One region of the Paenibacillus sp. M-152 genome, then DNA from elsewhere that is predicted to be linked to it. Evidence: predicted binding sites of a transcription regulator. Region 1 holds the regulator's gene; each other region holds the start of a gene.

Evidence for each region. Region 1 encodes LexA, which represses DNA repair genes until DNA is damaged. Its sites were predicted from a motif close to CGAACATATGTTCG; they were not measured.
Region 2: a site for LexA is predicted at 4,359-4,372, ahead of addB (helicase-exonuclease AddAB subunit AddB). Genes of this name have one in related genera too.
Region 3: a site for LexA is predicted at 1,477-1,490, ahead of EGM68_RS15835 (DNA polymerase IV). Genes of this name have one in related genera too.
Region 4: a site for LexA is predicted at 4,159-4,172, ahead of recA (recombinase RecA). Genes of this name have one in related genera too.

What each region holds. Positions count from the first base shown of each region.
Region 1 covers NZ_CP034141.1:3,252,093-3,259,567, reverse strand. The annotation lists partial or broken gene EGM68_RS26145 (hypothetical protein) at 1-35, shown strand, start outside; partial or broken gene EGM68_RS14115 (IS3 family transposase) at 165-1,058, shown strand; partial or broken gene EGM68_RS14105 (IS1595 family transposase) at 1,258-2,284, shown strand; gene EGM68_RS14100 (HXXEE domain-containing protein) at 2,335-2,817, shown strand; gene EGM68_RS25745 (hypothetical protein) at 3,146-3,286, opposite strand; gene EGM68_RS25740 (hypothetical protein) at 3,328-3,492, opposite strand; gene lexA (transcriptional repressor LexA) at 3,911-4,537, opposite strand; gene EGM68_RS14090 (LysM peptidoglycan-binding domain-containing protein) at 4,727-5,095, shown strand; gene EGM68_RS14085 (DUF896 domain-containing protein) at 5,204-5,410, shown strand; gene EGM68_RS14080 (hypothetical protein) at 5,525-6,034, shown strand; gene EGM68_RS14075 (HAD family hydrolase) at 6,192-6,986, shown strand; gene EGM68_RS14070 (1,2-dihydroxy-3-keto-5-methylthiopentene dioxygenase) at 7,085-7,475, opposite strand, start outside.
Region 2 covers NZ_CP034141.1:3,946,693-3,954,167, reverse strand. The annotation lists gene mtaB (tRNA (N(6)-L-threonylcarbamoyladenosine(37)-C(2))-methylthiotransferase MtaB) at 1-979, shown strand, start outside; gene EGM68_RS17145 (NUDIX hydrolase) at 1,083-1,517, shown strand; gene EGM68_RS17140 (Na/Pi cotransporter family protein) at 1,507-2,529, opposite strand; gene EGM68_RS17135 (class I SAM-dependent rRNA methyltransferase) at 2,819-4,198, shown strand; gene addB (helicase-exonuclease AddAB subunit AddB) at 4,439-7,475, shown strand, end outside.
Region 3 covers NZ_CP034141.1:3,604,304-3,611,778, reverse strand. The annotation lists gene EGM68_RS15850 (arsenic transporter) at 1-365, shown strand, start outside; gene arsC (arsenate reductase (thioredoxin)) at 391-810, shown strand; gene EGM68_RS15840 (protein-tyrosine phosphatase family protein) at 842-1,279, shown strand; gene EGM68_RS15835 (DNA polymerase IV) at 1,524-2,792, shown strand; partial or broken gene EGM68_RS15830 (Y-family DNA polymerase) at 3,288-3,790, opposite strand; gene EGM68_RS15825 (ATP-dependent nuclease) at 3,970-6,021, shown strand; gene EGM68_RS15820 (UvrD-helicase domain-containing protein) at 6,018-7,475, shown strand, end outside.
Region 4 covers NZ_CP034141.1:2,271,562-2,279,036, reverse strand. The annotation lists gene EGM68_RS10490 (TIGR00282 family metallophosphoesterase) at 1-84, opposite strand, end outside; gene rny (ribonuclease Y) at 161-1,705, opposite strand; gene EGM68_RS10480 (regulatory protein RecX) at 2,067-2,816, opposite strand; gene recA (recombinase RecA) at 3,028-4,089, opposite strand; gene EGM68_RS10470 (competence/damage-inducible protein A) at 4,317-5,585, opposite strand; gene pgsA (CDP-diacylglycerol--glycerol-3-phosphate 3-phosphatidyltransferase) at 5,681-6,268, opposite strand; gene EGM68_RS10460 (YajQ family cyclic di-GMP-binding protein) at 6,477-6,968, opposite strand; gene EGM68_RS25680 (hypothetical protein) at 7,114-7,278, opposite strand; gene EGM68_RS10455 (helix-turn-helix domain-containing protein) at 7,363-7,475, opposite strand, start outside.

The sequences.
Region 1 (7,475 bases):
CGAAGAAGCATGACGTACAAGATAGATCCATTCGGAATTGGGAGCGCATTTATCGAAATGAAGGCCCTGAAGGACTCTATATGGAGCAACGAGGACGTACAGCTAGTAAAGAGCCGCAGAAAGAACTGGAGGCAAATGAAAGTGTTATAGACGAGCTGATTAAGGAAAACCAACGCCTTCGTATGGAGGTAACGTACTTAAAAAAATTGAATGCCTTAGTTCAGGAAAAAAACTCATTACAAACGACGACAAAGCTCTTGTGATTTACGAGCTAAGGCATGAATTTAACGTCAAAGAGCTTGTCAACATTGCAGGCATTCCTCGAAGCACTTACTATTATCACGTGAAAAAGTGGAACAAGTCTGATAAGTACGCCGATGTGAAAACAGAAATGCAGCGTGTATTTAATGATGAATTAAAGTGTCGAGCGGGATACCGAACCATGAACAGGGAGATTCGCAAAATGACTCCAATCAATCATAAGACAGTTCAGAGCTTAATGAAGGAGTTAGGGCTTCATTGTATGGTTCGTAGGAAGAAATACCGTTCATACAAAGGAGCCGAAGGAAAAATAGCTCCAAATGTCTTGAAGAGAGAATTTAATGCAATGGTGCCTAATGAGAAATGGGTTACTGATGTGACGGAATTCCACTTGTTTGGACAAAAGATATATCTGTCTCCAATTATGGATCTATATAACCGTGAAATCATCAGCTATACCATTTTTAGAAGACCGACTCTCTCTATGGTCACAGAGATGCTCGAAAAGGCCTTAGAGAAGCTACCAGAGCAACACAATCTCATTCTGCACTCTGATCAAGGGTGGCAATAAAAGCGCTACCAGTATAATGCTCTCTGAGAGAGGAGTCACACAAAGTATGTCACGCCGAGGGAACTGCCTGGATAACTCCGTGGTAGAGAATTTCTTTGGAATCTTAAAGACGGAACTTCTGTATATTCAAGAATTTGAATCCATTGAACATTTCATTCAAGAACTACATCAATATATTCACTACTACAACTATCGAAGAACCAAACAAAAGCTCAGAGGACTGTAGCCGGTAGAATACCGCATTCAGTCCTCTGTAGCAGCCTAAGTCTGTTTGTGTCTAACTTTTTGGGGTCAATTCAGCTAAGGTAGTGGGGATTTTTTAAAATAGGCTCTGTTAAAGAAAAATGTTGATATTTGATAAATTTCCATAAACTTGCTATAGTAAACAAGAACAAACATTCGTAAACTTTTGGGAGGTTACAAAGGTGAGCAAAGCGTTTAGCAACTTGTTAAAGTATATCGACAAATTACCGCATACAAAAAAAGAACAAGTCTATCAATGGGTTAAACGCTATGTTGAACCTTCTTCTTCTGCTGGTGGTCGTTTAATCAATGAAATGAGAGAAACTCGCTTCAAAGAAGGTTTCGAGTGTCCTCTGTTCATCAGAACACGTTGTTCGATTTGGAAAATACAATGGTCGTCAACGCTATCGTTGTAAATGTTGCAACAAAACCTTTACTGACACAACTAATACCGTTTTGTATCGCACTCGGAAAGGTAACGAATGGATTACATTTGTTGAATGTATGTTTAAAGGATATTCTCTACGAAAATCGGCTGAAATCGTAGAGGTTACTTGGGTTACTCTTTTTTATTGGAGACACAAACTGTTAAACGCATTGAAACAAATGGATTTTGACCATTTTGAAGGAATTGTTGAAATTGACGAGACTTATTTCCTGTATTCTCAAAAGGGACAACGTGGTATTACAGACCGAAAACCTCGTAAACGTTGTGGTAAATCTAATCATAGAGGTATAAGCCACGAACAAGTTTGTGTTCTCGTTGCCAGAGACCGTACAAAAGCAACCGTCTCTAAAGTTGCTTGTATGGGGCGTATTGTAAAACCGAAAGTCGATGCCTTGATTGGCTCTAAACTGTCCAATGAAAATGTGCTTGTAACCGATGCTTGGAGAGCCTACAAAACCTATGCAAAAGAAAAGGGTTTAGAGCATTATCAGATTAAATCAGACGGTGGCAAACACGTTATTAAAGGCTTGTATCACATTCAAAATGTCAATGGTCTCCATTCTCGTTTGAAACAATGGATAGACCGCTTTAAAGGTGTGGCTACGAAATATCTTGATAATTACCTTGTTTGGTTTTTATTTGTCGATAGTCGTAGTAACGAAAGCACTAAACAGCATATAAAGGAATTTCTATCAAACTCATTTTTATTTGAAATGACGGACACATATGACAGGCTGAGACTATCAAAATTTAATGTGTAATTCTTATTAAATTAACGATGTAAGTTACTTTAAGGGTGGGGAAAAGGTATATGGGCTATTATCTCGTAGTATTTTTTTGTTTTGCTATTACACTTCATAATATCGAAGAAGCAATTTGGTTGCCTAAATGGTCACAGCAATCTTCAAGGTTTCAAAAGCCAGTTACTTCAAGTGAATTCCATTTTGCTGTTATTTTTATAACTATTCTGGCTTATTTATCTGCATTTAGTTTTTTATATATGCCAGAATCAGATTTTGCGAAATGGATTTTTATTGGATTTTTAGGTTCAATGATTTTTAATGCTATTTTTCCGCACCTTATTGCGACCATTTTGATGAAAAAGTATGCACCAGGACTTCTCACTGGTTTATTACTTAACCTTCCAATAAATTCATTATTTATCTATCAAATGTTTTCAAAGAATTTAATTATATGGAAAGAGTTATTCATATCAACATTTGTAGTAGGAATTATTTTATTAGCACTTATTCCTTTTTTGTTTAAAGTTGGTGGAAAAATAACTCCTTCTTAATATGTTGATTGAGGACTAAAATTTTTTTGAATTAGGAAAAAGGGAAACCGTCTACAATTGGTTTTCCCTTAATTTTATTGAAATTATCAACATTAACGTATAACAGAGCCTTAAAATAAAAAAAGACTCCGCCTATCCATTACAATTATTGGTTATGGGTCCAGCTGTTCGAGCCTTGTTTATAAAATTTATAAAGAAAAGCGGGCAAGCAGGACCAAAGCTGATACAAGTTTGAAGAAGCTATAACTGGCGGGATTGGTAGTTTGGGGATCATTTAACACAAAAAAAGCAGGAAGAATTCTTCCTGCTTTTTGCTTGTAAATAAATATTAACGTCTGCGTTGTCCATCATTCACGCTAAACAGATTGACAGCCAGTGCGTTACCTCTTGCACGCGCAGTGGCTCTTTGGTTGGAACGGATGTTTAATCTTCTTCTTCTCAATTCACGGTTGCTGTGTCTTCTGCTCATAATATCACCTCCCTTCAAAGAAATGAAGGTACGGTTAAATCTTAATGATGTTTATGCTTACGCTTGGTAATTTTGATATTTAATGCGTTAGTTGCGAGTGCATTTCCGCTTCCTGTTTTAGCAGCTGCGGCTTGAAAGACTTTAACGACCAGATATCTGTTTTTCCCGATGCGATGCTTATACGTTTTAACTCTATTTCTGATCATCTGCATAACTCCTTTACTTTAGGTCTGCTATATACATATGTCAATTGTGCTAGTAATGTATCAGCATAAATCTACTAAAGACAAAAAGAAGCTAGTACCTATGTTCCTAAATGTTTTTTAAAAAAACTCATGCTAGCCTGCGTTCGCCTTCCCAACTTTACGTTATAGGGGAAGGCTAGAGTAGGTTCACATGAGTCAAATTTCCATTTGTTTAGCTAATAAAAGTAAACAGTTCAAGATCAGACGGGACTATTTCGGATAATGGGGGGGATATAATAGTAGAGACAATATAGGTTGCTGAAAAGGAAAGAATAGTTGTGAGACACACATAGTAAACATAATAACAATATAAAACCGGCTCGCCTAGGCGGCCGGTTTTATATTCGTGGTAGTATAACGGGGAAGAAAGCACGATAAATCAGTGGAAGTCCCGGAAGAGTCCAACAACCTTGCCCAATATGCTGACGTGTGTCAGGCGAAGCGGTTCAAAGGCTGGATTTTCAGGTTGAAGCCGGATATGATCTTTTTCTTTGTAAAAGGTTTTAACTGTTGCCTCGTCTTCATCTGTCATAGCTACTACAATGTCTCCGTTATCAGCTGTCTGCTGCTGACGTACGATTACATAGTCTCCGTTAGCAATACCAGCTTCAATCATGCTTTCGCCTACAACAGATAACATGAATATTTTATCCTCACCAACAAAGTGTTGGGGAAGAGGAAAGTAATCTTCAATATTTTCTGTCGCCGTAATAGGAAGACCAGCGGTTACTTTGCCGACGACGGGAACACGACTAATGGAGTAATTAATCAAGTTGCTGTTATCCGATTCGTCTTGACCAAGTAATTCAATAGCCCGTGGTTTCGTAGGATCGCGGCGAATGAGTCCTTTTTTCTCCAAACGATCCAAATGACCGTGAACCGTAGAACTGGAGGCCAATCCGACTGCCTCGCCTATTTCGCGCACAGAAGGGGGGTATCCCTTTAGACGCACTTCATTGCGGATAAATTCAAGAATGGCCTGCTGGCGGCTCGAAATCTTAGACATACCGTATCAACCCCATTTAGTAACGTTTGGGAAAATTATAGCATAGAACCTCCGTTCGTACAAACATAAGTTCTAAATAATCCCTAAAAATATTTACGAACTTTTGTTCTCTTTTCTATTGAACAAAACAAATGTTCGTGTTATATTGTGAAAAACATAAGAACAAACGTTTGGAGGACGCGGCCAATTATGAAATATAGCACTTATCAAAGTATTTTCCCGATGAACTTAGAGAATTTACAGGAGACCCGAAAAGAGGGTAAGGTGCGTTTGTTACAGGTTATTACCAATACTCTTTTACTCAAGCTTCTTATTCTAGTAATTATCGTTTGGGTTGCAGGGGCAGGTGTACTTACGGTTTTCGCAGCACCTTCAGTTTCTAATAAAGAGGTGATTAAGCTGACCGTACAACCTGGAGATACGTTATGGAATATTGCCGTGAATCATAAACCGGAACGAATGGATACACGGGTATATATTGAAGGGATTATGCGTATTAACGCTTTGGAGGATCGGGGAGTGCAGGCAGGTCAGGTGCTTAAGCTTCCACACTTCTGATCTATAAGACTATAGAGCTTGTCAAGGAGCGCAATGCGGGAGCCTTGACAAGCTCTTTTCTACATGTCAAAGTGTATTATATCTTTGCTTTTATGGAGGGGACACAATTTGGATATAGACAGCTTGGTACAGCGCATTAATGAATTAGCGCGCAAAGCAAAAGCCGAAGGATTGACAGAAGAGGAAACCACAGAGCGCGCCAACCTTCGGGAAATTTATTTAGGCAACATTCGCCGTAATTTTCGGCAGCAGCTTGAAACCATTGAATTTGTGGACGATGATACGTCGAAGGGAAATGACGGGCTGAAGCATTAATGTCGCTAAAGCCTGCATCATTTGCCTTGTTTTAGGTATCTTTCCTGGTATCTATATAGATCAGCTTTAAGGCAGTTGTTTTAATGTAATATTTATTGGGAAGGGAATTGAGAGATGGCCCGATCATTTGAAAGAAAAGTACGTAAAAACACAGCGCATTTAAATAAAACGCGCAAGAAACAAGGCATTCAAACCATTAACGGCGCAGGTTCAGCAATGGACATTTTCCGTGGCCGTAATATTACTGTGCCAATCATGCTGGCTGGTCTTGCTGTATTGTACATGCTTATGAGTTACTTTTTGACTAAGACCGGCATGCGGGGAATGGACTGGCTGGTATTTGGCTTGTACTTGATGCTGGCTGTTATCTTCTTCATTCGCCGTCCTTATTTAAAAGTGGGAAAAGATACCCTCTATATGTTAAAAGGTGGAAGAGAACGTCCGATGACGGCAGGGGACATGAAAGCCATCAAAATTGAAAAGGGTTACGTTACCGTTGAAAGAAAAGGGAAGGGCGGTAATTTTATTTTTACAAAATCACTGGGACGCTACGATACGGATGCCATCGCAGAGCGGCTTGAAAAGTTTGCACTATCCAATCAGATACAGGTAGATAAGAAATAACCGATTTAGCCTGTAGCTCTGTAAGTAAGGCCGTATGATGTTATTTTTTCATATAACATGGTGCGGCCACTTGCTTAATATGGGCACACATAACGATCTGATTCGTGACCAAACAGACAATCTTACATATACAGTGGAAAGAGAGTGGATAATTCATATGACGATTCAGGCGATAATGTTTGATCTTGATGATACCCTTCTGTGGGATGAACGTAGTGTAGAAGAGGCATTTGATGCAGCGTGTCAAACAGGCTCCCGAGAAACAGGGGCTGATCCGAAAACGCTGGAAGAAGCCGTACGCAAGGAAGCGCGCGCTTTGTATGAGTCCTATGAAACCTTTAGTTTTACTCAAATGATTGGCATTAATCCGTTTGAAGGACTGTGGGCGAATTTTACAGCAGGTGAGCAACCTGAATTCCGCCAATTGGAACAGTTGGCTCCTGCTTATCGTAAGGAATCATGGCGCAGAGGGCTTCAGCAACTGGGGATAGATAATGAGGAGTTGGCGGAGAAGCTAGCTGCCCAATTTGCTTCGGAAAGACGTGCACGTCCACATGTATATGAAGAAACGTTTGAGATTCTGGAACAATTGAAGGGGCAATACAAGCTGTTATTGCTGACAAATGGTTCCCCTGATCTACAACAGGAGAAGCTGGATGGAGTTCCTCAATTGGCTCCTTTTTTTGATCATGTTGTCATTTCAGGTTCTTTTGGTCGGGGCAAGCCTGACCCTTCTATATTTCAGCATGCTTTGGGACTTCTAGGAATTGAACCTGGACAAGCTTTAATGGTAGGAGATAAGCTGACGACTGATATTCAAGGGGCTTTGGCAGCTGGTGTCCATTCGGTGTGGGTGAATCGGAACGCTAAAACCAATACTACAGAAATCAAGCCGAAGTTCCAAATCAAGCATTTGTCTGAGTTGCATGGAATTATTCAATCTTTAAAGTGAGAAATCTACAGTTTTCTAAAACAAGTATCAAGAAAACTCCCTTCGCTCGATATGCTACAGAGCGGAGGGAGTTTTCTTATTGACACCATAGATCTTAATTATGCTGTAGTGAATGTTGGATCTTCGAACGGTTCGGCAATCCAGCCATTTTCTTCGATGAACAAGCGGACTGCGACGATCTTTTGATTTTCCATTAAAGTGAAGAAGTGCGGTGTATTTTCAGGTACGGAAATAACGTCACCTGGTGAAAGCTCTACATTAAAATAGCCGATCTCTTCAGAGCCTTTAATGATGAAAATGCCTTTACCAGCAACAATGGCACGGATCTCATCCTCGGTATGGGTGTGAATTTGCTCGAACTTGGCCAGCAGCTCGTCCAGTTTCGGCGTTGCTTCAGATAAGGTGATAACGTCCCATATTTTATATCCGCGACGTGCGGCTAAATCCTTGATTTCAGGTTCAAATGTTTTAAGAACAGCGGCTTTTTGA
Region 2 (7,475 bases), 690 kb from region 1:
GGTGCGTAATATAATGAAGACCCGTGTGTTTGAGGAAATGGATGTACCTGATTTTGCTCATCATACCCGCGCGTTTCTAAAAATTCAGGATGGCTGCAATAACTTCTGCACCTTCTGTATTATCCCGTGGTCGCGGGGCTTATCCCGCAGCCGTGATGCGGCGAGCATTATCACACAAGCGCGTCAACTGGTGCACGCAGGCTACAAGGAAATCGTACTCACGGGTATCCATACGGGTGGTTATGGCGACGATATGGATAATTATGACCTATCCGATCTGCTGTGGGACCTGGAGAAAGTGGAAGGGCTGGAACGTATTCGTATCAGCTCGATTGAAGCCAGCCAGATTGATGAAAAAATGCTGGACGTGCTGAAACGCTCCAATAAGCTGGTTCGCCATTTCCACATACCGCTTCAAGCAGGGGACGATACCGTGCTGAAAAGGATGCGCCGCAAGTACACGACAGAAGAGTTTTATAACAAAATGCTTATGATTCGAAAAGCAATGCCAGATGTAGCGATTACAACAGATATAATTGTCGGCTTCCCTGGAGAAACGGACGAAATGTTCCGCAATGGCTATGAGCTGATGAAAAAAATCGGTTTCTCGGAAATGCACGTGTTCCCGTATTCCAAGCGTACTGGAACGCCTGCGGCGCGTATGGAGGATCAGGTTGACGAGGACGTGAAAAATGCGCGTGTGCGTGAGCTGATTGAACTGTCTGAGCAAATGCAGCTGGCATATGCTGAGAAGTTTGTTGGTCAGGTGCTGGAGGTTATTCCTGAAGTAGCTCCTAAAGGGACAGAAGATAGCGGCATACTCTACGGTTATAGTGACAATTACATTCAACTGGTGTTTGAAGGTAATAAGGATCTGGTTGGTAAGGTGTGCCGCGTGAAGCTGACGAAGGCAGGCGTTAATGAAAGTGAAGGCCAATTGGTCCGCGTATTGGAGAATGGGCTGCAAACAGCTTTGTAAAACAAAAAGAGCCTGAACAGGCAATAGCGATGGCCAACAAGGATTTCGCCTTTCCTTACAGAGAGGACGGAATCCTTGTTGCGCAAGGAAAGGAGATTACAGGATGGCAGCAAAAAAGGAAATTTCTGCAGGTGGCGTAGTGTTCCGCAAACAGGAGGAGCAACTTGAAATTCAGCTGATTACTGACCGATATGGCAAGATATCTTTGGCTAAAGGCAAAATGGAACCAGGTGAAACAATCGAACAAACAGCTCTACGTGAAATTCGTGAGGAAACAGGGCTGAACGGGCGAATTATTCAGCATGTGGATATGATTGCTTATACGTATCAGCACCCTGAATATGGGGAAGTGGACAAGGAAGTTCATTATTATCTCGTAGAGGCACTGGATGGGAATTTACAGGCACAGATTGAAGAAATCAAAGGCGTCGCATGGCATACGCCCGAAGAAGCTTGGCGTCTTCAGCGCCAGGGTGGATATGACAACAATGATGTCATTCTAAGCAAGGCGCTGTCCATGTTAGGAATTAACGTTTAGTTCTATGGAGGGACATACGCTCCTCTATACGTGTCCATATAGGTAAATAACAGAGGGGCAAGGCAAGCAGAGAGCTGATGACGTTAAACAGGGTTTGGGCATGCGCTACCTTGGCACCGGGCTCGGTAGATATCCAGGTGGCGACCATATCCAGTCCAGGGATCAACGGCATAAAGAGCAATACCCCGCCTACGTTCAACAGCACATGGGACCAGGCCACAAATTTTCCAGACACGCTGCCGCCAACAGCGGCAATCAGGGCAGTCACGCAGGTGCCTACATTGGAGCCAATGACGATGGCGATCCCTACATCGACTGGTAAGGCACCCGCAGCAGCCAGGCTGATTGCCATACCGATGACGGCTGCGCTGCTGTGAACCAGTGCGGTCAGGCAGGCTCCAGCAGCGAAGGCCCACCACATGTTGGCTGCAGCATGATCAAGAAACCAGCGGAATAGTCCGGCCTGTTCAATCCAGGGGCCGACGGCTTGCATCACACGGATACCTGCCAGAATCAGCGAAAATCCGGCAAAGACGAGGCTGATAAATTGTACAGCCTGTGGGCGGCTGAGCCCATTAGAGCTGGGTGAAGCTCCGGCAGCTGCATACTGGCGGCCAGCGACCGTTTCTCCCCACAGAACGGCAGTGCCCCAGCAGAGCAGTGAACCGCATAGCAACGGAACAGCCAGCTTGCCAAGCTGAAGCCCCATCAGCTCGGTCGTCAGGCAGGTGCCAATATTGGTGCCGAGAATGATGCCGAGCGTGCGGCCGTAGGTCAACAGCCCGGCGTTGACCAGTCCGATCGTCAGCACCGTTACAGCGGTGCTGCTTTGCAGTAGGGCGGTAATGCCTGAGCTGAACAGCATTCCCCGCCAAGGGGAAACCGTAGCCCGGTTTAGCCAGCGGGTAAGGAAGGGGCCAGCCAAATGCCGGAGGGCAGCTTCCATCAGCTTCATTCCGCCTAAAAAAATAAGCAGCCCACCGCACAGTGGGAGTATAACATGTATAAACACGGCCATAGCCCCCTTTTCTAGGTGAAAATACTTATGTAACAGCCTATGATCTGTCAAGGACAGCCATGACAAGCATGGGTGAGCAGTTTTTTACGGAACAATAATTTTGAAGTATCTTCACAAGCTTTAAAAGCGTGACATCGATATACAGGCGGGCAGTAGCAAAGCGGTTCGTTTGAATCTAGAGAAGCGCCAGTGATCGTAAGAACAAATGAACCGCGGAGCTGCGTCCCATCGAACACCACACTTTTAAGGACTTTAAGTAATCCAAGAATAGGAGTGAAGGATTTTGCCTTCAGTAATATTAGAACGTAGCCGCAAAAAAAGGCTGGAGCAAGCACACCCTTGGGTGTTTAAAAATGAAATAGCCAAGATTGAGGGTGATCCAGAAGCAGGTGATTTGGTCAACATCCTTAACCATCAAGGACGTTATTTGGCGACAGGTTACTATAATCCTGCTTCGCAAATTACAGTGCGTGTGATGTCCTATGAGCCGCTGGAAGTGATGGACCAAAGCTTCTTCGCCCAACGTTTCCGCAATTGCTTGGAGCATCGTGAACGCTTTGTGACTGGGGGGAACGCTTACCGTTTGGTGTACGGCGAGGCTGATTTTTTGCCTGGGCTGATTGTAGACCGTTTTGGTGATGTGTTGGTCGTTCAGCTGTTAACGCTTGGCATGGATCGGCGCAGGGAAGAAATCAGAGATGCGCTTGTTGAAGTCATGGGGCCAGTTGGTATATATGAGCGTAGTGATGTATCCATCCGCGAGCTGGAAGGGTTGGAACAGACGAAGGGTCCTTTGTACGGCGATTGCCCGCGCCATGTGGTGGTGACGGAAAATGGCTTACAAATCAAGGTCGATATCGAAGAGGGCCAAAAGACTGGCTATTTCTTTGACCAGCGTGAAAATCGTGCAGCCATCGCGCCGTTGATGACAGGTTGGGGAGCGCGTAGCGGAATTACGTTACAAGAAGTAGCTGCAACCCCAGGTGATGACGCCACAACGGTCATGAAGCCTGTGAATAAAAGTGGTAAGGTGGTTGAATTCCCATTCTGGGACGGTGCAACTGTATTGGAATGTTTTTCACATACAGGTAGCTTTACGCTCAATGCGTGTAAACATGGTGCGAAAAAAGTAACTTGTCTGGATATTTCTGAACATGCGATTGAAAGTGCTCGGGATAATGTGAAGCTGAACGGTTTTGAGGATCGCGTCGAGTTTGTCGTCGACGATGCTTTTCAATATTTACGTAATCAGGTGAAAGGTGTAGAGGAACGCACCGCGCGAGCAGGGGGCAAAGGAGATACATCCAAGCCGCTGACTGCGGGTGGCGGGCGCACCTTTGACGTAGTTATTCTGGATCCGCCAGCTTTTGCCAAAACGAAGAGTGCTGTCAAAGGAGCTACACGTGGATATAAAGATATCAACCTTCATGGGATGAAGCTTGTCAATGAGGGCGGTTATTTGGTAACGGCGAGTTGTTCGTTCCATATGCGGCCAGAGTTGTTTTTGGACACGATTAAGGAAGCGGCGGCAGATGCCGGCAAAATCCTCCGACTGGTAGATTGGAGAGCGGCAGGGAAGGACCATCCTCAAATTTTAGGTGTGGAGGAAGGTCATTATTTGAAATTTGCCATCTTTGAAGTGCGTAGCCGGACACGGCTGTAGACTTCATACCCTTGTCAAAGTTAATCTATTTTTAGGCGATAAAGATAACTAGGTGAAACAAACTCATTTTTAGTATAAATCAGTCCTGTAGAGAAGGCTTGCACCAAGCTATCCTGCGGGACTGTTTGTTTTTGAGAAGGGATCAATTGCTACAACATGGCAAACGTACGTTCTTTTCTCCTTTGCCTGATATGCTATACTGTTTAATAGAATGTTTTTGGTTGGAAAGGAGGCCGCATCATGTCGGTCCGCTTATTGATTGGCCGCTCTGGTAGTGGTAAAAGCACGTTAATCCGCAATGAAATGACGTCTATGTTACGCGAGGAGCCGCTAGGTAAACCTATGCTGTTACTTGTGCCCGAGCAATCGTCATTTGCTTCAGAGCATGCGTTGCTTACAGAAGCCGGAAACGGTATTCAGGGGTCGGTGCGCGCCCAGGTGATGGGATTCCATCGTCTTGCCTATTTAGTCATGCAGGAAACAGGGGGTTCAGCCCTGGTGCCTGTAACAGAAGAAGGCAAGAAGATGCTTTTATATAAAATTATTCGTCGTCGCAAGGATGAACTGAGTTTGTTTAAGGATTCGGGAGATCAACTCGGTTTTGTGGATCGGTTGAATACGTTGTTTACAGAGTTAAAGCAGTACGGAAATGATGCTCGGTCTGTACCGGAACAACTGGAGAGAATGCATGCTGCGGGGGAGTCCGCCCCGATATTAAGAGGCAAGCTGAAGGATATCAGCCTAATCTATGAGGATTTTGAACGGGAGCTGACGCTTAAATATATCGATGGTGAAGATACGCTTCGCATGCTAACAGAACAGATTGCACAGTCTTCACTTATGCGCGGAGCAGACATTTGGATGGATGGCTACCGAAGGTTTACACCGCATGAATATAAGGTGGTGGAGCAGCTTATGCTGCACGCCTCCTCGCTGACGGTGGCGTTGACCTGTAACCGCAGCTACGAAAGCGGCCAGCTTCCGCATGAGCTGGATTTGTTTCATCCTTCGGCGGCTACCTACGTCAAGCTTAAAGGAATGGCAGATGAACTGATGATTGAAACGCAGACACAGTTATTACGTCCCGATCCGATGCCGAGATTTAAGGAGCGTCCAGCGTTGGCGTATTTGGAGGCTAATTTCGAACATCGTACAGGGCTGCGGAATCAGGAACAGCGGATGCGGCTACAGCAGCTACGAGAGCAATGGGCAGATACACAACCGGAGGGCATAAAGCTGTATGCTGCGGCAAATCGCCGTGCCGAGCTGGAAGGAGCCGTACGCGAAATGCGCCGCTTGGCCCGTGAAGAGGGCGCGCGTTATCGGGAGATGGCCTTGTTTGTGCGTCATATTGAAGATTATGAGCCATGGGTGGAACCGATATTCAAGCAATATCAGATCCCGGTATTTTTGGATCAGCGGAGAAGTATACTTCATCATCCCTTAGTGGAATTGATTCGGGCTTCACTGGATATCGTGCAGCGACGCTGGCGATATGAGGATGTATTTCGTGCGGTCAAAACAGACCTTCTATTGCCGCTGGACGGTCGAGTGAGCCGCGAGCAGATGGACCGTCTGGAAAACTATGTGCTGGCCTGTGGAATACAAGGCAGCCGTTGGACAGATGGCCGGGCATGGCAGGCTGTACCCAGTTTGTCGCTGGAGCTGGAGGAACAGGAACGGAACCGTCAACGGGATGAAACGCTGGATTTGATGGAGTTGTGCCGAGATGTGATTGTGACGCCTTTACATGCTTTTGAGAAGCGTATGGGTAAGGCACGAACGGCGCTTGAGAAGTGTGAAGCCGTGTATCTGTTGCTGGAGGATGCAGAAATTGGTCACAAGCTGGACGCCTTCATTCATCAGGCAGAGGAATCAGGAAATCCTGAGCAGGCGAAGGAGCACCGCCAAGTATGGGATGCGGTGCTTGAATTGCTGGATCAAATCGTCGAAATGATGGGTGATGAGAGACTGGATACTGCTTTGTTTGCGGGTGTGCTGGAAACGGGATTGGCTGAGTTCCGTATGGGGCTTGTTCCACCGGCTCTGGATCAGGTACTGATCGGAAATACGGACCGTACACGTGTGTCCGGTATTCAACATGCCTTTGTGCTAGGGATGAACGAAGGAGTAATGCCGGCTGTGTTCCATGAGGATGGTGTGCTGAATGAGCAGGAACGTACGGCATTGAACGAACAAGGCGTAGACCTGGCACCAGATATGACAAGACGTCTGTTGGACGAACGCTTTCTCGCTTATACGGCCCTTACCTCAGCCGGTAAAAGCCTATGGATGAGCTATGCGGTGACTGATGAAGAAGGCAAGCCATTGCTGCCGTCAGAGTTAGTGCGACATGTGCGGCAACTGCTTCCTGGTCTGGATGAACGTCCACTGGCCGGATACCCTTTGCCTGGAGACGCTTGGACGACGCAATGGGAGTATGCTTCCCATCCGTCCGAGGCATTGCCGCAGCTCATTGCGCAATTACGGCATTGGCGGCGTGGCGGTGATATTTTATCTCCCTGGTGGGAGGTGTATAACTGGTATGCCAGCCAGCAGGGGCGTGAGAAGGACAAGCTGCGTCAGCTGTTGACCTCACTTTTTTACGAAAATCATGCCGAAATGCAGAAGGAAACGAGTCGCCGTCTATATGGCAGCAAGCTGCGCACCAGCGTATCTCGTATGGAACGTTTTGTCGCATGTCCATTTTCTCACTTTGCCTCTCACGGTCTTCGTTTGAAGGAACGTCAAATGTATCGTCTGAAGGCTCCGGATATCGGACAATTATTCCACGCAGCGCTTGGTGAGATGGCGATCAATCTGCGTGAACGCAATGTCAGCTGGGGAAGTCTCAGCACCGAGGAATGTCGCCAAGAGGCGGAAAGTACGGTGGAGCGTTTGGCACCTCGTCTGCAAGGCGAGATTTTAATGAGCTCCAAGCGGTATGGCTATATTTTGCGCAAGTTAAAAGACATCGTGAGCCGTGCTTCGCTAATTTTGGGTGAACATGCACGGAGAGGTAGCTTTGAGCCGATTGGGCTGGAGTTGGACTTCGGACCAGGTCAGCCGCTTCCTCCGTTAAGCTTCCGACTAGATAACGGCGTTGTGATGGAAATTGTCGGACGGATTGACCGTGTGGATGTGGCAGAAGGAGAAAAAGGATTACTTTTGCGTGTCATTGATTACAAGTCTAGCCAAAAGGATCTTAAGCTGCACGAGGTGTATTACGGCTTGTCCCTGCAAATGCTCACGTACCTGGATGTGCTGTTGAATGCGG
Region 3 (7,475 bases), 350 kb from region 1:
TGATTCAAGCGGCTGCCGATCAAGGTATGTTTGTAAGCACCATGGGCATGGGTTTTATCGCGGCGGTTATCTCGTCGTTGATGAATAACATGCCTACGGTCATGATTGATGCACTTGCCATTAATGCCACCCATACGACTGGAATGGTCAAAGAAGCGCTGATTTACGCTAATGTAATTGGATCGGATTTGGGTCCGAAAATAACTCCGATTGGTTCATTGGCCACATTGCTATGGCTACATGTGCTTAGCTCTAAAGGTGTGAAAATATCTTGGGGAACTTATTTTAAAACAGGCATTGTTTTAACGATCCCTACTCTTTTTATTACGCTATTAGGCTTATATCTGTGGTTAGTCATTTCATAATTGAACATTAAAGGAGACGTTTCCCATGGAGAAAAAGACAATTTACTTTTTGTGTACTGGTAACTCTTGCCGGAGTCAAATGGCAGAAGGATGGGCTAAGAAATATCTAGGTGACAATTGGAACATATATAGTGCAGGCATTGAGGCGCACGGCCTTAATCCTAAAGCGGTGCAAGCGATGAGTGAAGTAGGTATCGATATTTCTGGTCAAACTTCGGATATTATTGATCCTGTCTTGCTGAACAGCGCCGATCTGGTGGTGACGCTGTGCGGGGACGCGGCCGATAAATGCCCTATCACTCCTCCACAAGTTTGCCGTGAGCATTGGGGATTTGATGATCCGGCCAAAGCTGAAGGATCGGAAGAAGAGAAATGGGGCGTCTTTCAGCGGGTTCGTGACCAGGTAGGAGAACGCATTAAACAATTTGCAGAAACCGGAGAATAGCAGTTCCTGCTATGAACTCGATAGAAGGAGAATGATTAAGGTGAATTATCACGCGCTTGTTGATAACAAAGTATATATTGGCGGAGAAAGTGCATTACTTCAAGTTCTTCGGGAGCAAGATATCACGGATGTTTTTGATCTGCGAGATAACGGTACTGTGGCAGAAGGATTTCCGGCGAAAGTAACACGTCACCATTATCCGATTGTGGAACATGAGACTGGGCAAGAGGCTTCAGTACAAGCCGCTATTCAGGCGGTAAAAGAAGCAGTGAACAGCGGTAAGACCGTGTATTTCCATTGTGCTGGTGGACGGAATCGTACAGGAACCGTAGCTACTGGAGTCTTACTTGAGCTGGGTGTCGCTACCACAGTGGAAGAGGCTGAAGCCTTGGCCAAAGAAAAACGTCCGGATATCAATATCAAGCAAGAGATGCGTGATGTGTTGAAAGGTCTTTATCCATCCAAGTAATTAAATCGATATGGCAAAGGGACTATTTCCAATGGGAGATAGTCCCTCTTTAGCTTTTTGACAACAAGGAGCACGTTTCTTTGACTTCATTACCTATGGAGAAAATCATTTAAACTCCCCAATCTTTTCATTTGCAAATCATACAAGCCCTATAAATTACCTGAATACAGAACTAGTGTTTGGTATTATAATAATTAAGAATGTATGTTCGTATATACGTAATCGGTTTTTTGGAGGATACAGCATGACTAAAACAACTGAGCGGACAATTATTTTAGCGGATTGTCAGAGTTTTTATGCGAGTGTAGAAAAAGCTTCTTACCCAGAGTACAAAAATAAACCGCTTGTGGTAGCAGGCGATCCTGCACGCAGATCTGGAATTATTTTAGCGGCATGTCCTATGGCCAAAAGTTTCGGGGTGTCTACAGCAGAACGGCTCGGTGAAGCCCTTAAGAAGTGTCCTGAGCTTGTGATCGTTCGTCCCCGTATGAAGCATTATATTGATGTCTCTTTAGCAATTACGGATATATACAAGGAATACACTGACTTGGTAGAGGTGTTTAGTATCGATGAGCAGTTTCTGGATATTTCGGGGAGTTTTAAAATTTTTGGAGACTCTTTAAGCGTTGCAAGAGAAATTCAAAAAAAGGTTCTTTTACAAACCGGGGTTTGGGTACGAATAGGAATCAGTTCCAACAAGATTCTTGCCAAAAGTGCAACCGACATTTGGGCTAAAAAAAATAAGAGCGGTATATTCACGTTGCCCAAGACAAAAGTAGAGCAGCTGCTCTGGCCGCAGCCAGTTAATAAAATGTTTGGGGTAGGTTCGCGGATGTCATCCCATTTTGAGCGGCTTGGTATGACAACCATTGGCGATATTGCCAGAATGTCTTTGTCAGAGCTTAAGACCAAATTTCGTGCTCGTTTTGGAAAACAGTCGGATATACAGGCGGAGGTCATGTGGAAAACTGCCAATGGCTTAGATGAGAGTCCTGTGACTCCACATACCTTAAGTTCCCCACAAAAGTCGATAAGTCATATGATGACCCTACCCCAGGATTATTTGGAACCAAATGAAGTAGACACAATATTGCTTGAACTCTCGGAAGAAGTTTGTCGAGACAGTCGCCGTAAAGGGTATATGGGCTCTGTCGTGACTGTCAGTTGTACTTGTAGTCGATATGAAGCACCTACCGGATTTTCAAGGCAAATGAAGCTTCCAGATCCGACTAACAATACGAATAAAGTGTACAACGCAGCAAAAAAAATATTTTATAATTTTTGGAACGGTATGCCGATACGACGCTTAGGTGTTACATTAAGTGGGCTGGTTGACAACCAAACTTATCAACTTTCCTTCTTTGAGGATCATGAGCGTATCCGTTCCCTCGAAGAAGCAACAGATAAAATTAAAGAACGCTATGGTAGCGCAGCTATCGTAAGAGCGTCCTCTTTGACCCATGCTGGTCAGGCACTGGAGAGATCCCTAAAAATCGGGGGGCATTATAAATAAACAGTTCAGGAATCAGGAAGAGACCAATATCTACCACTATGCGTTTAGAATACTACTTTAAGGATAAACCATAAATCAATAATTAAAGTAAAAATATATGTTTATATTACTAAAGGGACATAATGTATAAAATGTGCCAATTTATAATGAGAGTGTAGAAAATAAATGACAAGAACATTGAATAGTCTTTCTCAACATTTTAGTGGGAAATAGTCTGTAAAACTCTATTTAGTCCTTAAAAGATACTATCCAGATCAAGTTAAAGAAATTGGAAAATCATTTAAGTGAGATGGAGAAAAATTAGAAAAGAGGATATATCTAATTGTTCTGAAAGTAGTGAAAATAAATTGAAAAAGCGGTGAATAAACTTTTGTTCACACATTATCGCAGAAATGAGCATAAATCTTTTTATTTATGCTCATTATCCAACTGCTCGAAAATACTGTTTTTTCGGGCGAATAATGAATTTTTAAATTTATGCACATCTATTCTTATATTGATACCGAGCAGAATGGTCTCAATCTCGTAGGGCTCCAAGTAATCTTTAGGCAGGGTCATCATATGGCCAATCGACTTCTGATGTCTGCTGAACGTATGCGGAGCGACAGGGCTGTCGTCCAGGCCGTTGGCCGTTCTCCACATCACTTCGGCCTGAATATCCGATTGCTTGCCGAAATGGACGTGGAATTTGCGCTTCAACTCGGGCAAGGGCGTTCTGGCGATATCCCCGATGGTGGTCATGCCAAGCCGCGCGAAATGGGCTGTCATGCGCGAGCCCACGCCGAACATTTTATTCACCGGCTGGGGCCACAGCCGAGGTTCGATCTCGCTTTTGGGCAGTGCAAACAGTCCGCTCTCGTTTTTCTTGGCCCAGATGCAGGATCGCCGGCTACCGCAAGCGGCTTGTTTTTATATTCAGGGTGATCTGCTTTCTCTACGCTGGCGTAAAAGCTCTGGCAATCTGCCAAAAAAATGGTCCGCTCATTTGTCTTAGTCATGATAATCCTCCAAAAAAAAATGCGAACGTGTATTCTTGTGTTGTAAACCAAACGTTTGTTCTGTGTTGATGGTAATTTTTTGATATTAACTTGGTTTTTATGCAATACTTAAGTTTATACAGACTTTTAGCGATATAATTATAGAGAGATCTTGGGCATAAATTGAAAGGAGATTGGTTATGTACATATCTAAAATTGAAATCGAGAATTTTCGGAATTTTAAAAACAAAATGATTGAATTTAATGATGGAGTCAACGTAATAATTGGACATAATAACGCAGGAAAGACTAATTTGATAAAAGCTTTGGCATTAGTATTAGATAGCTATGGAACAAGGCGACTAGATATCTACGACTTTAACAAAAACATTTCTCTTGATGAATTACAGGCTGCCCCTCCCAAGATAAGAATTAGTCTTACAATAAAACAAAGCAAGGACGAAGATATCAATTCTGATGATTTGGTAACAGTAGGAAATTGGTTGATTAAGTTGGAGGAACCATATGAGTCACTTCTAACATACGAGTTTTATCTTCCGGAGAAAGAAAAAGAAAAGTATATAAGTGCTATTGCAAGCGCAGAAAATCTAGATAAAGCTTGGAGGATAATCCAACACGATTTTATAAGGCTTTATGTATATAAAATATGGGGTGGCAACATCAGTAATCAGGTAGTAGCTGATAGCGAATCGTTAAAGAAATTTGATTTTCAATTTTTGGATGCTATTCGTGATGTTGAAAGAGATATGCTGACAGGTAAAAACACACTACTTCGAGATGTATTGGACTTTTTCATGGATTACGATATAAAATCGGATCATTTAAAAACAGAGGAAGAAAGGAAAACGGAAATTAATCTCAAAAAGGAGAAATTCTCTAATACTGCAGAGTCCTTACTAGCAGATCTGCAGAACAGAATGCGACTTGGGAAAGAACAAATATTAGCGTATGCCCGGGATACTGGCGCATCATTTAACAAAGCTCTACCGAATTTTGAAGGAAGTATTTCTGATGTTGAAATGTTTTCAGCTCTTAAATTAATTGTTGAGTATGAAACAGGTATTAAGATTCCCGCAACCCATAACGGGCTCGGTTATAATAACCTAATATTTATGTCGTTATTACTATCTAAAATGCAAGTTAATTCGGATGGAGGCTATTTGGGAAGTAATGCAAAAGTTTTTCCTATTCTGACGATTGAAGAACCAGAAGCCCATTTACATCCAGCTATGCAGTATCAATTTTTAAACTTTTTAATGAAAAATAAAAATGATAATAAAGTTAGACAGATATTTGTAACAACACATTCAACGCACATTACTTCCTCTGTTTCCTTGGATGAACTGATCTGTTTACATAATGAAGTAGGAGAAACTAGTGTAGGCTATCCAGGGAAGGTATTTGGATCTAATGAAAAAAGTAAGAAATATGTACAACGATTTTTAGATGCTACAAAGTCAGATATGCTTTTTGCACAAAAGGTAGTTTTAGTTGAAGGAGTAGCTGAACAATTATTGCTATCAATTTTAGCAAAGTATTTAGGTGTTTCATTAGAAGAAAATCATGTAGCTGTTATTAATGTTGGAGGGAGGTATTTTGATCATTTTTTATATTTGTTTAATATGCAAAATCCGTATGCTTTAAATAAAAAGGTAGCATGTTTGACGGACAGAGATCCAGAGAGGAAGAGTAGGACCAAAGGTGCCAGTTTTAAAAAATGTTATCCTTTTGAATATAAAACTCAAATAGAGAAATATGATTATCAAGAGAATCCTTCTTTTGAATTGTATCCCAATAACCAACATACTAATATTGCTATATTCAGCCAAGATAGAGAAGAAGGAAAGACTTTTGAATATGATTTGATTTTATATAATCCCACACTGGAGTTGTTAGTGACTCCTTCCATGCGAAATCAAGGAGAACTAAGAGAAATGATGAGCTTATACAAGAGAAAAGCCGATTTGTCAGAGTACAAAGCTATACTAAGAGATGGTAAGGAGAATGACAGAATTATTGAAAGCATAGATTTGAATATTTTATGGACTAAAGACCAAAAGGCAAAAGCAATTATTGCATCTCGTTATCTGAATTCTGTAGGGAAAGGAGAAAATGCATTAGAATTAGCCTACACACTAACAGATAATTTAATTAAAAAGGGGAAAGATGGCTTTCAAGAATTTATTGTGCCGGAGTATATAACAAAAGCCATTAAGTGGATAATCCAATGATCATTATTAATTCACAAACACAAATTCCTATAGAAGAACATTTCCGTGTGGCAGCAGGTCCGGGAGCAGGGAAGACCCATTGGTTAATACAACACATAAAAAATGTACTACATCATTCAAAAAGATTACAAAAAACTCGCAAGATTGCTTGTATAACCTATACTAATATTGCAGTTGAAACCATTTTGAAACGATTAGGGACTAGTGCTGAACAGGCAGAAGTTTCTACTTTCCATAGTTTTTTGTATAAGCATGTTGTTAAGCCATATGCATTTTTTATAAAAGATGCATATGGTTTAAATGTTGAGGAAATCAAAGGGCATGATGATAAAGTAGTTCACTTCAAGAAGGTAATGCAATGGATTGAAAATCATCCAAATGTAAGTCAATTAAAGCATCCTTATACTGTAAATCAATTAACCAAACTGGAAAAAAACAAGGCATCCATTACTAGATGGTTATATTCTTTGACTTATAAACTTGATGAATTAAATAATGTAAAAATCGTAGATGACAAAAAAGAAGCGTGCACAGTAGTAAATGAAGAAGGGAAAGAGGTTCGGAAATACATCAGTACGAATTGTTTAAACATTCTTAGTGAAGACTTGCTTAGTTACAAAAAACTATACTGGATAAATGGAATCTTAGATCATGATGATTTACTTTTTTTTAGTTATCAACTTCTTATAAAATTTCCATTTATATTAAAAGTTCTGCGGGCAAAGTTCCCTTACTTATATATTGATGAATTTCAAGATACTAACCCAATACAAACAGAAATTTTAAAGCTAATAGGAGCACAAGAAACAGTAGTAGGAATAATAGGTGATGAAGCACAATCTATTTACGGGTTTCAAGGAGCTGATCCAGAGCAATTTATTTCCTTCTCATTACCAAATATGGTTGATTATATTATGGATGATAATAGGAGAAGTACTAATCAGATTATTGATTTGCTTAATCACATCCGAAAAGATATAACACAAAATAAAATTAGAAATACAGATGGTGATAAACCAATACTTCTGGTAGGCGAGAAAAACGAATCTTTAAAAAAAGCAAAAGAAATAAGCGGTGAGACAAACGTATATTCACTTTCTCGCGACAATTTAACTTCTAATATGATGAAAAAAGGTCTGGATGAAGAAATTTCGTTAGATGATAAATTAATAGAGGAACTTCTCAACACGGATAAATCAACAAAAAGTAATAATTACAGGAGTAGAGTTGTTGTAGCTTGTTTAAAATCTACAGAGTATGCCCGAGGAGGAAATATAAATCTGGCTGTTAAAGAACTAGAGGGCATTATGAGAGATTTCGCCAATAATCAAGAAAGGAGGAAAAATGCTCTAAAATCACTTTCTCTGCTCATGAAATACTATGAAGAATATAAGGGTAAGTGCTTATATGATTTTTTTTCTCTAATAAAAAAACAAGTGAGAACCGAGATATCT
Region 4 (7,475 bases), 980 kb from region 1:
TTTTGATTTTAGCGAAGGGAGATTCTCCCTCAGTGCCTTTCTGCCTACACTGCCGACGATGTCTCCAATAAATAATACGTTGATAGAAAACCCTCCCTAGTCTGCCTTACATAATGAAAAGTGGCCCTACAAGCAGCGGCCACTTTTCATTGAAATGCTTTTATTTTGCGTATTCTACCGCACGGGTCTCGCGAATAACGGTAACCTTAATATGTCCTGGATAATCCAGTTCATTCTCAATCGTTTTCGTAATATCGCGAGCCAGTCGGAATGCTTCCGCATCATCAATTTTCTCTGGCTGTACCATGACACGAACCTCGCGTCCAGCTTGAATTGCGTATGATTTTTCAACGCCTTCAAAAGATTCGGAGATGCGTTCGAGCTTCTCAAGACGACGGATGTACGTCTCTAGCGTTTCACGCCGTGCTCCTGGTCTTGCTGCTGATAGGGCATCTGCCGCTCCAACCAGCATGGCGATCACTGAAGTCGCTTCGCAGTCGCCATGATGTGAAGCAATGCTGTTGATAACGACCGGGTGTTCCTTGTACTTCTTCGCCAGCTCCACGCCAATTTCAACGTGTGATCCTTCCACTTCGTGATCCAGCGCCTTCCCGATGTCATGCAGCAAGCCTGCTCGTCTTGCCAGTACAACGTCCTCGCCCAGTTCCCCGGCCATCAGACCTGTCAAGTATGCAACTTCCATCGAGTGCTTCAATACGTTCTGTCCATAACTCGTACGGAACTTGAGACGTCCCAAGATCTTGATCAAATCCGGATGCAAGCTATGCACACCCACTTCAAAGGTGGCCTGTTCACCATACTCACGGATTCGTTCGTCCACCTCTTTACGGGATTTTTCCACCATCTCTTCAATACGAGCCGGATGTATCCGTCCGTCCGCTACGAGCTTCTCGAGTGCAGTACGCGCAATCTCTCTACGAATCGGATCAAATCCGGACAATATAACAGCTTCCGGCGTATCATCAATAATGAGGTCGATTCCTGTAAGGGTTTCAAGTGCACGGATATTACGGCCTTCGCGTCCGATAATCCGGCCTTTCATTTCTTCATTCGGCAATGTCACAACAGAAACCGTCGTTTCTGCTACATGATCTGCCGCACAGCGTTGGATGGCCAGTGTGATGATTTCACGAGACTTTTTATCCGCTTCTTCTTTGGCCTGCTGTTCAATTTCCTTAATCATCTGAGCTGTTTCATGACGAACTTCCTGCTCTACGTTGGTCAGAATAATACTTCTTGCATCCTCCATCGTAAGATTAGAAATACGCTCCAACTCAGTTACCTGGCTCTTGTAAATCAAATCAATTTGCTGCTGGGTTTCATCGATTCGTTTCTCTTTGTTGGCCACTTGCTCTTCTTTGCGTTCCAGCGATTCCAATTTTTTATCCAGCGATTCTTCTTTTTGCAGCAATCTTCGTTCCTGTCGTTGAATTTCATTACGACGTTCACGAGTTTCTTTTTCAGCTTCGGCACGGATGCGGTGAATTTCATCTTTCGCTTCCAATACCGTTTCCTTCTTCAGCGCTTCTGCCTCTTTTTTCGCGTTCTCCACGATTTGCGCGGCAGCCTCTTCCGCACTGGAGATCTTAGCTTCTGCAATAGATTTGCGAATAAAATAACCAATCCCGAACCCAAAGAATAACGCGGCTACAGCAACGAGAACGAACCAGATCGCAGTCATCATACTGTTCACCTCCCCGTTGGTTCCTCCAAGGCATTCCTTGGGACTTTTTGAAATTGTCACATTTACTTTGATCGTCAAACTAAGATAACGACACAAGGTCGCTTCATTTCATATGCACATGCTTTCACACGTACAATTCCGCCTGGCATAGCGGCATCACTTGTTATTTGGCGATGAGAACTTTACCGTGGGTTCCGCTTTTTTGGAAGGAAAAAGGGCACTCCACAAATATCGTTTCATATATATTTTATTATTTGACAAATGGCATTGTCAAGGGAATGCAAACATTAGTAGACTACCGTGCAGCTGTCCATATAATAACCGGCTTATCTAGCCAAAGGTTCAGCTACCGTTTTGCAACTTATTCCTCCCAATGCAGTAATTCTTCGTCTTCGAATGCTCCGTCTTGCTCGGCCGCACTGAGATGATTGACCACGCGGCGTGTCATATCCCCTGAATAGCCGCGTCTCATAAGAAACGGGAATGTTTTCCTTTTTTTATCCATTATATCACCACGTACCTGATTCCATTTCTTACGTCCAACCGACAATGCACTCTCCCACTCCTCATTGTCGGTGATCTCACCTAATGCTTCCCCGATAGAAGCTTTAGAGATGCCCTTCTGACGAAGTTCTTGCCTGATCCACATCTTACCCTTACGTTGGCTTGTTATACGCTGTCTTGCCCACTGACGCGCGTATAAATCATCATCTACAAGCTTCTCCCTTTGCAATCGTACCAGTATCTCATCAATAACAGCCTGATCCACTTCCTTTTGCGCTAAACGCTGGGCAATTTCCTGACGTGTACGAGGCTTTTGCCCCAAATAGCGCAGCGCATGTACATAAGCCTGTTGTTTTTCATCTGCCAGAACGATATCTTCTAGTTCTTTTTTGACGAATGACGTTCCTTTGAACATGTTGTACTTGATCATTACATCTTCCAATACAGACAGTGAGTATGGACCAAAATGAATGATGTATCTTCCACGCTTGCGTCCCTGTCCCTGCTCCACTCTAGTAATCATCAATTCCTCATGATCTGGAAAAAGAGAAATCCCTTGCTGTTTATTTTCTTCCGAAGTGTATTCATCTTTATCGTCCAACTGCAATATGTTTCCCTCACTTTGAAATTCACGAAAGCAGCCTACGATCACCTGCTACGTAAAAGTTAGATTCTGCTGACAAAGCAGACTTTATTTGATGCAAAAATACCCTGCACAACTGTGCAGGGCATCAGAATCATGCTATTTAAACGGACTGTACCATAATCCCTAGGCTACAGTTCACATGACAGATCAGAAGCGAAGTTTCGGGCAAGCTTTATTCAAGCTCCAGCAATTCCTGTTCTTCCTTGGCCTCCTGCGCCAACTCTTCTTCTGTCGGTGGAGCAATTGTTGTAATCAAATTACTGGCCACCCGGATTTTTTGCTCGATCGTACTAGCAATGTTCGGATTTTCCTTCAAAAATTGCTTTGCATTCTCACGTCCCTGACCAAGGCGCTCGCCTTCGTAGGAATACCATGCTCCGCTCTTGTCGACAATGTCGTGCTCCGTACCGATATCGATCAAGCTTCCTTCTTTGGAAATGCCCTCACCGTACATAATATCCACTTCAGCCTGACGGAAAGGAGGTGCGACTTTATTCTTCACGACTTTAATACGTGTACGGTTACCCACGATGTCGTTACCCATTTTCAAGCTTTCGATACGACGAACATCCAAACGTACCGTAGAGTAAAACTTCAAGGCACGTCCACCCGGTGTAGTTTCAGGGTTACCGAACATAACACCTACTTTTTCACGGAGCTGGTTGATAAAGATAGCAATGGTTTTCGATTTATTAATGGCTCCAGACAGCTTACGCAATGCCTGTGACATCAAGCGCGCTTGAAGACCGACATGGGAATCTCCCATTTCGCCTTCAATCTCTGCCTTCGGTACAAGTGCCGCTACAGAGTCAACGACGATAATGTCCACTGCCCCACTACGCACAAGAGCTTCGGCAATCTCCAATGCCTGCTCACCTGTATCTGGTTGCGATAGTAACAACTCATCAATATTGACACCCAGCTTGCTCGCATACGACGGATCAAGTGCATGCTCGGCATCGATAAAGGCGGCTTGTCCGCCTGTTTTTTGCACCTCTGCGATAGCATGAAGAGCTACTGTCGTTTTACCGGATGATTCCGGTCCATATACTTCAATAATCCGGCCTCTTGGAAAGCCGCCCGTTCCTAACGCAATATCCAAAGCAATCGAACCACTGGGGATTGTTTCCACTTGCATGTGGGTAGACTCACCCAACTTCATGATGGAACCTTTACCAAATTGCTTTTCTATTTGACGGAGCGCCATATCCAGCGCAGCACGACGATCTGACAATAAACTCACATCCTTCATTGTTTGTACTTTAATAATACCTTGTTTTGACACGCTTGCCAAGCATTTTTTCGAACATACATTCGTTTTTTTATTTCCCGCAGCTCTCTTCTATAATTATACCTTTCTCTTAAAACGAAAAAAGAACCGCTGGCAAAAAGCTTTGCAACGGTTCTTCCGAATAAGAATATTATATCATGAATATCTATCTAAAACAACTCATCGATAATTTAAGAGAGTTTCTCGTTCTCTACCAATCGGCGCCACAATCTGTACAAGATAGCTTTGACGGATCGCAAACGGATGGTCTCACGGTTACCGCTTAAATTCAGCTCATATACTTCCGTTTCCTTGTCGCGCTCAGCAATACCAATATACACCAGGCCGACTGGCTTCCGCTCGGAATATCCGGGCCCAGCTACACCAGTAACAGAAAGTCCGAAATCGCTGTCCATAATCATTCTTGCCTGCTCTGCAAGCACAAGGGCTACTTCCTTACTCACTGCGCCTGGCGCATGATCCCCTTCCAAATAATCATAAGGCACATTGAGCAATTTCATCTTCATTTCATTGGAATAACACACGATGCCACCTTGAAACATAACAGCACTGCCAGGTATAGAAGTGATGTGTTCCATCAGCATACCGCCTGTACAGCTTTCCGCTGCGCTCACAGTGAGTCCGCGCTTGGCCATTAAATCTACAATCACCTTCTCCAGCGTAACATCCTCACTTGCATACATATATTCGGAAAGACGCTGCTGAATTTGTACTTCCGTAGCCGTCAGCTTAATTAAAGCTTCACTCTCACTGGCCGCCTTGGTGGATATACGGATCGTGACTTCCCCTTCCTTGGCATAAGGAGCAATCGTGGGGTCCGTCTGGGATTCGATCAGATCTAACAAGCGCGTTTCAAGAGCTGACTCACCGATCCCTGCGAATTTTAGCATTTTCGAATAAATCGGCATCTCCTCACCGCTTAATGCCTGCTGAAGCAACCATGGTTTAGCATGATTTGCAAACATAGGTTTAAGTTCCTTAGGTGGTCCGGGCAAAACCACATAAAATTTACCGTCCTGTGCAATGGCATCCCCTATAGCTAAACCCGTCTCATTTTCAAGCGGAGTGGCTCCTTCAATAGAAAGCGCCTGGCGGCGGTTATTCTCGGTCATTTCTAGCCCGCGGTTACGGAAAAACTGATCCAGCTTGTCCATGGCAAGACGATCTATCTGCAATTTTCGCCCCAGTACAGCCGCTATCGCATCTTTTGTCAAATCGTCCTGAGTTGGCCCCAGCCCACCAGAAAACAAAATAATATCCGCACGCTTCTGAGCAAGACGTACCGCTTCCTGAAGGCGATCCATGTTATCGCCAACTACAGTCTGAAAATATACATCAATTCCGATAGTAGCTAGCTCTTGTGACAAATATTGGGCATTTGTATTTACTATTTGTCCAAGTAATAACTCTGTTCCTACTGCAATGATTTCAGCTTTCATCAATTCGTCCTCCTATGATGCGTATAATGTGGGAATTATGTAAAGAAACAGCAATAAGTTAAGTCCCTATTGCTGTTTCCATAAGATTTATCCTGTTAAACTTTAGAGGAGCTCAGCAAATGGATATTCTTTACAAAGTAATCAATACCCGAATAAATGGTGATTAACACAGCTGCCCATATCGCTATTAAATCAAACGGAATACCCAGAAAAACAAACGGGAAATTATTTATGAGCAGTGCTACAATAGCAACGATCTGGATGATCGTCTTTAATTTCCCCCAATTGCTTGCAGCAACCACAGAGCCATCCAATAAGGCGATCTGTCTCAGACCCGTAACCGCAAACTCACGACTGACAATCACAACGACAACCCATGAATCAATTTTTCCCATTTCCACCAAAGAAACCAATATAGCAGTTACCAACAGCTTATCAGCAAGGGGGTCCAACAGCTTGCCCAAATTGGTGACCATATTATTTTTACGAGCCAAATATCCGTCAAGGCCATCTGTGCTGGCTGCTACAAGGAAAATGATAGCCGCAATCAGCTGATTATACGGCAGCGTGAATGCACCGATCTCAATCGGTGGCGGATAAAAATCAAAATCCACCAGCAAAGCCAGCATCATCACCGGGATAAGGCAAATCCGCGTTATTGTAATTCTGTTGGGTAAATTCACAACACACTCTCCCCTGATTATCGTACTTGATTACAAATGGCAGCTTTCGGATTGAATTCAATCCTATGTAAATCGCTTTCGACGAGCGTTATACACCTCAATGTCTGCATTTTCGTTACAAGTATAATATGGCGCAAAACGCATGTCAAAATAACCTGCTGCACATCAAGCAACGTTTAGTCCTACAAAATCTATGAGAGAAAACGGCTTATTTCATGTTTGTAAATTGAAGCTCCAACGGCAGATCGGCTTTCCGCAGCAATTGAATAATGGCTTGTAAATCATCCCTATTTTTTCCAGTTACTCGAATTTGATCACCTTGAATCTGACTTTTCACTTTAAGCTTGGAATCCCGAATAAGGATATTAATTTTTTTGGCGTTATCCTGATCAATTCCCTGCTTAAGAGAAAGACGCTGACGCACTGAACCTAAAGAAGCTGGTTCCAATTTTCCAAATTCCACGTTTTTAAGGGATAGACCTCGTTTGACCATTTTAGATTGCAAAATATCAATCACCGCATTCAGCTTGTATTCATCTTCCGATGCAATCGTAAGGGCATCTTTCTCAAGCTTGAGGCTACTTTTGCTCCCCTTGAAATCAAATCTCGTTTCAATTTCACGCTCCGTCTGATGAACCGCATTTGTTAACTCCTGCATATCCATTTTGGAGACGATATCAAATGAATTTTCTGAAGCCATCGTTTCACTTTCCTTTCCACAACAAAGTTCAATATCTAATTATAGGCTAGTCATTTACAAAAATCCAATAATCCGTTCACTAAAAAGGCGTTCTTGCCAGTTCCCCGACAAAAACGCCTTTATTTACAATTGCAGTTTAACATTTCTAATAGTGACTTCGTGTTGGATTTCTAAACATATCCAAAATTCCAAGCACAATGTGAGCAAGACCAAAGCCTAATATGCCATAGCCCCATGCATTCGGTGTTAGATAATAGCCCAGTAAACTGACAATAATCCCGAGCCCAGTCACAATCCAGCTGACGGTCATAACGTATACACCTCACTTTGCGGAAAATGAACTGACTGACTTTCCAAGAATTACAGTCATTAGTATTTCACCGCAACAAGGCGTTTATTCACCATCAGTAGTTGTACTAGAATCTGTCCCACTTTGTGTAGTATCCGTACTACCATTTGTCGTCGTATCCGTTGAACCCGTCACCCCAGTACTCGCTCCAGTGGAAG